DNA from 2 places in the Qiania dongpingensis genome. Region 2 is predicted to be linked to the other one. Evidence: a T-box and tRNA genes for the amino acid it is inferred to sense, from the RefSeq annotation. Region 2 holds a T-box; the other holds one or more tRNA genes.
What was found. The T-box of region 2 lies ahead of leuS (leucine--tRNA ligase). A T-box ahead of a tRNA ligase gene usually reads a tRNA of that ligase, here a tRNA-Leu.

Region 1 (3,265 bases), 700 kb from region 2:
TCCTGTCTCCGTTTTTTCATAAAAGATCGTATCTTCATTATATTTCCGGCTCCCCTGAAAGGAGCATCCTGACGCCCTAGCTCTCATGCCCATATTCCCCGTTTAGTTCCTCACCTCAAACACCTCATGCCCCATATAAAACCGCTGGCCGCTCTGTAAAAGCACTTGTTCCCCGGGATTTATACATTTTCCGTCTCCCGTGCGGCCACCGTCAGAAGTACATTGGACAGATCATAGATGACCGCCCACACCACATGGCCGCCCGGAGGCAGCACACCCCGCAGCACGACTGTAGCCGTGCCATAGACTTCGCCTCCCACAGCCGCATGGTCAAACGCGTAGCCCAGAGATTCTGTGGCGGAGAACCCTGCTCCTACGGCGCTGCCGATCAATATGCCTTTCAAAATATACTTTTTATCCGATTTTATGGTAAAATGGATCAGAATAACGAAATATCCTTTACTGGCTGATTTTTTATATGAAGCTATTTTTCTGCCAGACGGTATAGAACCACCCCCAAAATCTATTATATACGCCCCTGAATTGCAGGTGTATATCGACTGTTTTGGAGAAAAGAAAGATGATATGGGATTAGTCGCGGAAACGGGCGGAAAAGTCATAGGCGCCGTTTGGGTTCGTATAATGAAAGACTACGGGCATATCGATTATAAAACACCATCATTCGCAATCTCGCTTTACAAGGAATATCGAGGACTCGGAATAGGTACAAAGCTAATAAAAGAAATGCTGGCCTTACTAAAAAGCAGTGGATATGAGCGAGCATCGCTTGCCGTTCAAAAAACAAATTATGCTGTAAAAATGTATCAAAAGTTAGGGTTTGAAGTTATTGACGAAAACGAAGAAGAATACATTATGTTTTACAATCTATAAATTCAACCGGTTTGCCAGGTCTGTCTGACTCCCCTTGTTGAGAAACCGTGTCGGACACTATTATCTGACTAAAAAAACAGCCATGCCAAAGTACTCTCACCTTTGCATGACCGCTTTGCCTGTGCTGCTTAAAACCATTGCCTGAACAACACGTTTCTTTTTTCACGCGGCAGAGAAGATTCGAACTCCCGACACCTTGGTCCGTAGCCAAGTGCTCTATCCAGCTGAGCTACTGCCGCACGTCATTCCAAAAACCTATTATAATACATATTTCCAAAAATTACAAGCTTTCCGTTTAATTTTTTAAAACAGTGCCGGCGACCGGAATCGAACCGGTACGGCTTTAAAGGCCGCAGGATTTTAAGTCCTGTGCGTCTGCCAGTTCCGCCACGCCGGCATGATGTCTTGTTAAAACAACGGAACAAAACTTGTAAAACGACCCGGATGGGGTTCGAACCCACGACCTCCGCCGTGACAGGGCGGCGCTCTAACCAGCTGAGCCACCGGGCCAAAATCTGACACTATAAAACTGATGATATGATTTATCTGCTTTTGTGGGAAAAGAGTGGACCTTCGGGGACTCGAACCCAGGACCGACCGGTTATGAGCCGGTTGCTCTAACCAACTGAGCTAAAGGTCCAAATAAGAAGCAAAGCCGATGATCGGACTCGAACCGATAACCTGCTGATTACAAATCAGCTGCTCTGCCAATTGAGCCACATCGGCAAAATCATTCAAGTGACTCCAAGGGGATTTGAACCCCTGTTACCGCCGTGAAAGGGCGGTGTCTTAACCGCTTGACCATGGAGCCTCATGTCTGCTAAAAAACTCCGTGGAGCCTGCTGACTTCCCGTGCACAGCTCAAAACACCACACGGGGAAACTATCTCATTCTCTTATACTCAACGAAACGATAATACCATAAACTCGGGGGGTTTGCAAGAACTTTTTTCTTTTATCTGAAAAATTAACACTTTTTCTTTTAGGGCATAAGTCTCCAAGGTACTATCCCGGATGTCTTACTCATATATTTTAGCAATACTGCCTCTGGTGAGTGCCATGAACAAATCCTCTCAAAGAAAAAAAATCATCACACGGATCTTTATTTTTGCCCTGGCCTATCTGGTGGGATATGCGGCCGCCCGTTTTACCCGGCCGGCCCCCTCCAAAGCCGTATCCTCTTCTGCGGAAAGTAACTGGGGACTCAGCTTCCAACAGGAAGGAAAAGCGCCTGTCGGCAATGCTACCGCCGATTATCTGAAGAAATTCAACGCCTATTTCGTCCAGGAGACCGAAGATAAAGTGATCTATCTGACCTTTGACGCCGGATACGAAAACGGCAATACGGCCGCCATTTTGGATGCGCTGAAGAAGCATCAGGCGCCGGCCACCTTCTTTGTGGTGGGGAATTACATAGAAACAAGCCCGGATCTGGTCAAACGCATGGTAGAAGAAGGCCACACCGTCGGAAACCATACGTACCATCATCCGAATATGTCCCAGATCTCCACAAAGGAAGCCTTTCAAAAGGAACTGGGAGACCTGGAAAAGCTCTTTGAGGAAACCACCGGTCAGACTATGACTAAATTTTACCGGCCGCCTCAGGGAAAATACAGCGAGAGCAATCTTCAGATGGCCAATGAAATGGGCTACCGGACCTTTTTCTGGAGCCTGGCTTACGTAGACTGGTATCAGGACGATCAGCCCACAAAAGAAGCCGCCTTTGAAAAGCTTCTGGGACGTATCCATCCAGGAGCGGTCGTTCTCCTCCACAGCACCTCCTCCACCAATGCGCAAATCCTGGATGAACTCCTGAGCAAATGGGAGGAAATGGGCTATCATTTCGATTCCCTGAATAATCTGCCCTCCTAGATTTCAGCGTTATTATCTCAATTTGCTATGATACGCAGCTTTGCAGTTCTATTTTCCGCGGCAGGCCTTCAGGGCCTGCTGCCACAGCTCCAGCTTCTTGAGCCTTTCTCCATCCTCCATCTGACGCTCATATATGGTCACGGGACGGCCTGCCCACAAGGTCCTCGCCTCATACATCCCACATTTCAGCCCTGCCATATAGGCGGCCCCCAATGCAGAATATTCCTCCATCTCCGGCGCCAGGACACGGCTCCCCGCCATATCACTCTGAAACTGCATCAGATAACGGTTGCGTGTAGGACCGCCGTCCACATGAAGCTCTTCAATGGCAAGGCCGCTGTCTTTCTCCATTGCTCTCATTACATCCGTGATCTGAAATGCAATACTTTCCACCGCCGCCCGGATAATTTCATTCCTTCCTGTGGTGCGGCTCATACCATAAAGCATTCCTCTGGCGTCATTGTCCCAATAGGGAGCCGACAACCCGGTAAAGGCAGGCACCA
Region 2 (3,265 bases):
ATGGATGGGAGGCTGAGCATGAAACAAATGGAAACACTTATGGAGGAGCTGCGAAAGGGCCTGTATGACGGGCGCCTGAAGGAAATTTACATGGATGACTCTGTACTTATATATCAAAGAGAACGGTATATAAGAGCGCTGAGAAATTATCAAAAGCTGTTTGACGGGGAACAGGCAGCGGTCTATAGTGTACCGGGCAGAAGTGAAGTGGGCGGAAATCATACGGACCATCAGTGCGGAGTCGTATTGGCGGCTTCTGTCAATCTGGATATCATAGCTGTGGCGGGACGAAGCTGTGACAGAAGAATTCGAATGGTTTCAGAGGGTTATGGCGAAATCAGGGTGGATTTATCGGACTTGTCCAAAAAAGAGGAAGAGGAAGGGACGCCGGCCGGCCTGATCCGCGGAGTGGTGTCAGGACTCAGATCAGGAGGGTTCCAGCTGGAGCAGGGATTTGACGCATACGTGACAAGCGATATTCCAATTGGAGCCGGTCTGTCATCTTCAGCAGCCTTTGGAGTGATGGCGGGCACGATCATTTCCGGTCTGTTCCATGACGAAAAGATCAGTTCTTTGGAAATCGCCAGAGCCGCCCAGTATGCGGAGAACACTTATTTTGGAAAACCCTGCGGCCTGATGGATCAGATGGCCTGTTCAGAAGGCGGATTGAGCCGGATTGATTTTAAAGATCCGATGTTGCCGGAAATGAGAAAAATACAAGAGGACTTTGAAACGCATCATTATCACATGTGTATTGTGGATACGAAAGGCTCTCATACCGATTTGACAGAGGAATATGCCCTGATTCCGGAGGAAATGAAATCAGTTTCTGAATACATGGGAAAAAAGGTGCTGCGAGAGGTTGATAAAGGGGAATTTTTCAGAAGGCTTCCAGAGATCCGAAAAGCGGCCGGGGACAGAGCAGTCCTTCGGGCTATTCATTTCTTTGGGGAAAATGAGCGCGCGGGAGCGGAGGCAGATGCTCTTTCGGAAGGGCGGTTTGCGGATTTTCTGGAGTTGGTGAAAGTATCTGGGAATTCATCTTATAAATATCTGCAGAATATCTATACGTGTAAAAGCCCGCGGGAACAGGGCCTGGCCATAGGCTTGGCAGTCAGCGAGGACATCCTCGGCTCCCGCGGCGTCAGCAGGGTGCATGGAGGCGGGTTTGCCGGAACCATCCAGGCTTTTGTTCCGGATGATCTTGTAAATCGATACAGGAAAGTCATGAACAGTATTTTTGGCGAGGGCTCCTGTCATGTTCTGAAGGTGCGGCTATATGGAGGCATTCGGGTATTATAAGGAAGGTGCTTTCGGATATTGCAGGGAGTTTGGCCCGGCCCGGGGTATGGGAGCTTGACAAAAGCCTTTCCTGCGGGTATAATATCCGATGATATGGAAAGAACGTAGAAGAGAGAGAGTAAGGCTCCATAAGGCTTCAGAGAGCCGCCGGATGGTGTGAGGCGGTGCCTGATGTGTCTGAACTGGTCTCGGAGTTCCGCAGCAGAACACTTATCTCATTGTGGGATAATGCAAGTAAGCGGCGGCGGGCCTTCCCGTTATAGAAGCGATGAGTGCACAGCAGTCTGGCTGTGAAGTAGAGTGGTACCGCGAACAGGCCCTTCGTCTCTATAGAGACGAGGGGCTTTTAATTATTAATAAAACGGAGAAAGGATGTATCATATCATGGCTGTCCCTTATAATCATAAGGAAATTGAAAAGAAGTGGACCAAAAAATGGGCGGAGGACCCGGTCAATGTAAATGACGGGAAGAAACCGAAATATTACTGTCTGGATATGTTCCCTTATCCTTCTGGGAACGGACTTCATGTGGGGCATTGGAGAGGCTATGTGATCTCTGATGTCTGGAGCCGGTATAAGATGCTGAAAGGATATTATATCATCCATCCCATGGGATGGGACGCGTTTGGGCTCCCGGCTGAAAACTATGCGATCAAGATGGGAGAGCATCCGGCGAAATCCACGGCTGACAATATCGATCACATCAGAGAACAGATCAAGCAGATCGCTGCTGTTTATGACTGGGACATGGAAGTGAACACCACGGATCCTTCCTTCTATAAATGGACTCAGTGGATTTTCGTCAAGATGTTCAAGGCGGGGCTTGCATATGAAAAAGAGATGCCGATCAATTGGTGTCCGTCCTGTAAGACCGGGCTTGCCAACGAAGAAGTAGTGAACGGATGCTGCGAACGGTGCGGCGCTCCGGTAACCAAGAAAAATCTGAAGCAGTGGATGCTCAAGATCACCGCTTATGCGGACAGACTGCTGGACGACCTTGACAAGCTGGACTGGCCGGAAAAGGTCAAGAAGATGCAGACAGACTGGATTGGAAAATCCTATGGCGCCGAGATCGATTTCCAGGTGGACGGAAAAGAGGAAAGCATCAAGGTATACACCACCCGTCCGGATACGTTATACGGAGCTACCTTCATGGTGCTGGCTCCGGAGCATGCCATGGCGGCCGGACTCGCAGCTCCTGAGAGAAAAAAAGAGGTGGAGGACTATATATACCAGGCTTCCATGAAATCCAATGTGGACCGTCTCCAGGATAAAGAAAAGACTGGTGTGTTTACAGGAAGCTATGCGGTGAACCCGATCAATGGGGCAAAGGTCCCCATTTGGCTGTCTGACTATGTACTGGCAGACTACGGGACCGGCGCTATCATGTGTGTGCCCGCCCATGATGACAGAGATTTTGAGTTCGCAAAGAAATTTGATATACCGATCATTCAGGTGATCTCACCGGACGGAAACGAAAATCCTGACCTTAAAGAGGCATATGTGAACCCCGGCGTCATGATCAATTCCGGAGAGTTCAATGGAATGAGCTCAGAAGAAGCCAAAGCGAAGGTTCCGGACATCATGGAAGAAAGGGGACTGGGTAAGAAGACCACTCAGTATAAACTGCGTGACTGGGTATTCTCCAGGCAGCGCTACTGGGGAGAGCCGATCCCCATCATTCACTGTGACCACTGCGGGTGCGTTCCTGTGCCGGAAGAGGAGCTTCCTCTGCTCCTGCCCGAGGTGGAATCCTATCAGCCTACCGGTACGGGAGAATCTCCTCTGGCGGCGATCGACGAATGGGTGAACACCACCTGTCCTGTCTGTGGACGGCCCGCCAAGAGAGAGACCAATACGATGCCCCAGTGGGCAGGGTCCTCCTGGTATTTCCTCCGCTACGTGGACAATAAGAACAGCGAGGAGCTTGTCTCCAGAGAGAAAGCAGATAAATATCTTCCGG

Region 1: it encodes a tRNA-Leu, which carries the amino acid that the T-box ahead of leuS (leucine--tRNA ligase) is inferred to sense. The anticodon was not compared.

Annotation. Positions count from the first base shown of each region.
Region 1 covers NZ_CP060634.1:1,178,010-1,181,274, forward strand. Annotated here, with positions in the region: gene H9Q78_RS05665 (hypothetical protein) at 1-87, opposite strand, end outside; gene H9Q78_RS05670 (PrsW family glutamic-type intramembrane protease) at 180-404, opposite strand; gene H9Q78_RS05675 (GNAT family N-acetyltransferase) at 427-891, shown strand; tRNA gene H9Q78_RS05680 (tRNA-Arg) at 1,057-1,130, opposite strand; tRNA gene H9Q78_RS05685 (tRNA-Leu) at 1,204-1,288, opposite strand; tRNA gene H9Q78_RS05690 (tRNA-Asp) at 1,328-1,401, opposite strand; tRNA gene H9Q78_RS05695 (tRNA-Ile) at 1,458-1,531, opposite strand; tRNA gene H9Q78_RS05700 (tRNA-Thr) at 1,545-1,617, opposite strand; tRNA gene H9Q78_RS05705 (tRNA-Glu) at 1,631-1,702, opposite strand; gene pdaA (delta-lactam-biosynthetic de-N-acetylase) at 1,950-2,762, shown strand; gene H9Q78_RS05715 (FGGY-family carbohydrate kinase) at 2,811-3,265, opposite strand, start outside.
Region 2 covers NZ_CP060634.1:480,160-483,424, reverse strand. Annotated here, with positions in the region: gene H9Q78_RS02330 (galactokinase) at 19-1,302, shown strand; T-box leader at 1,399-1,634, shown strand; gene leuS (leucine--tRNA ligase) at 1,687-3,265, shown strand, end outside.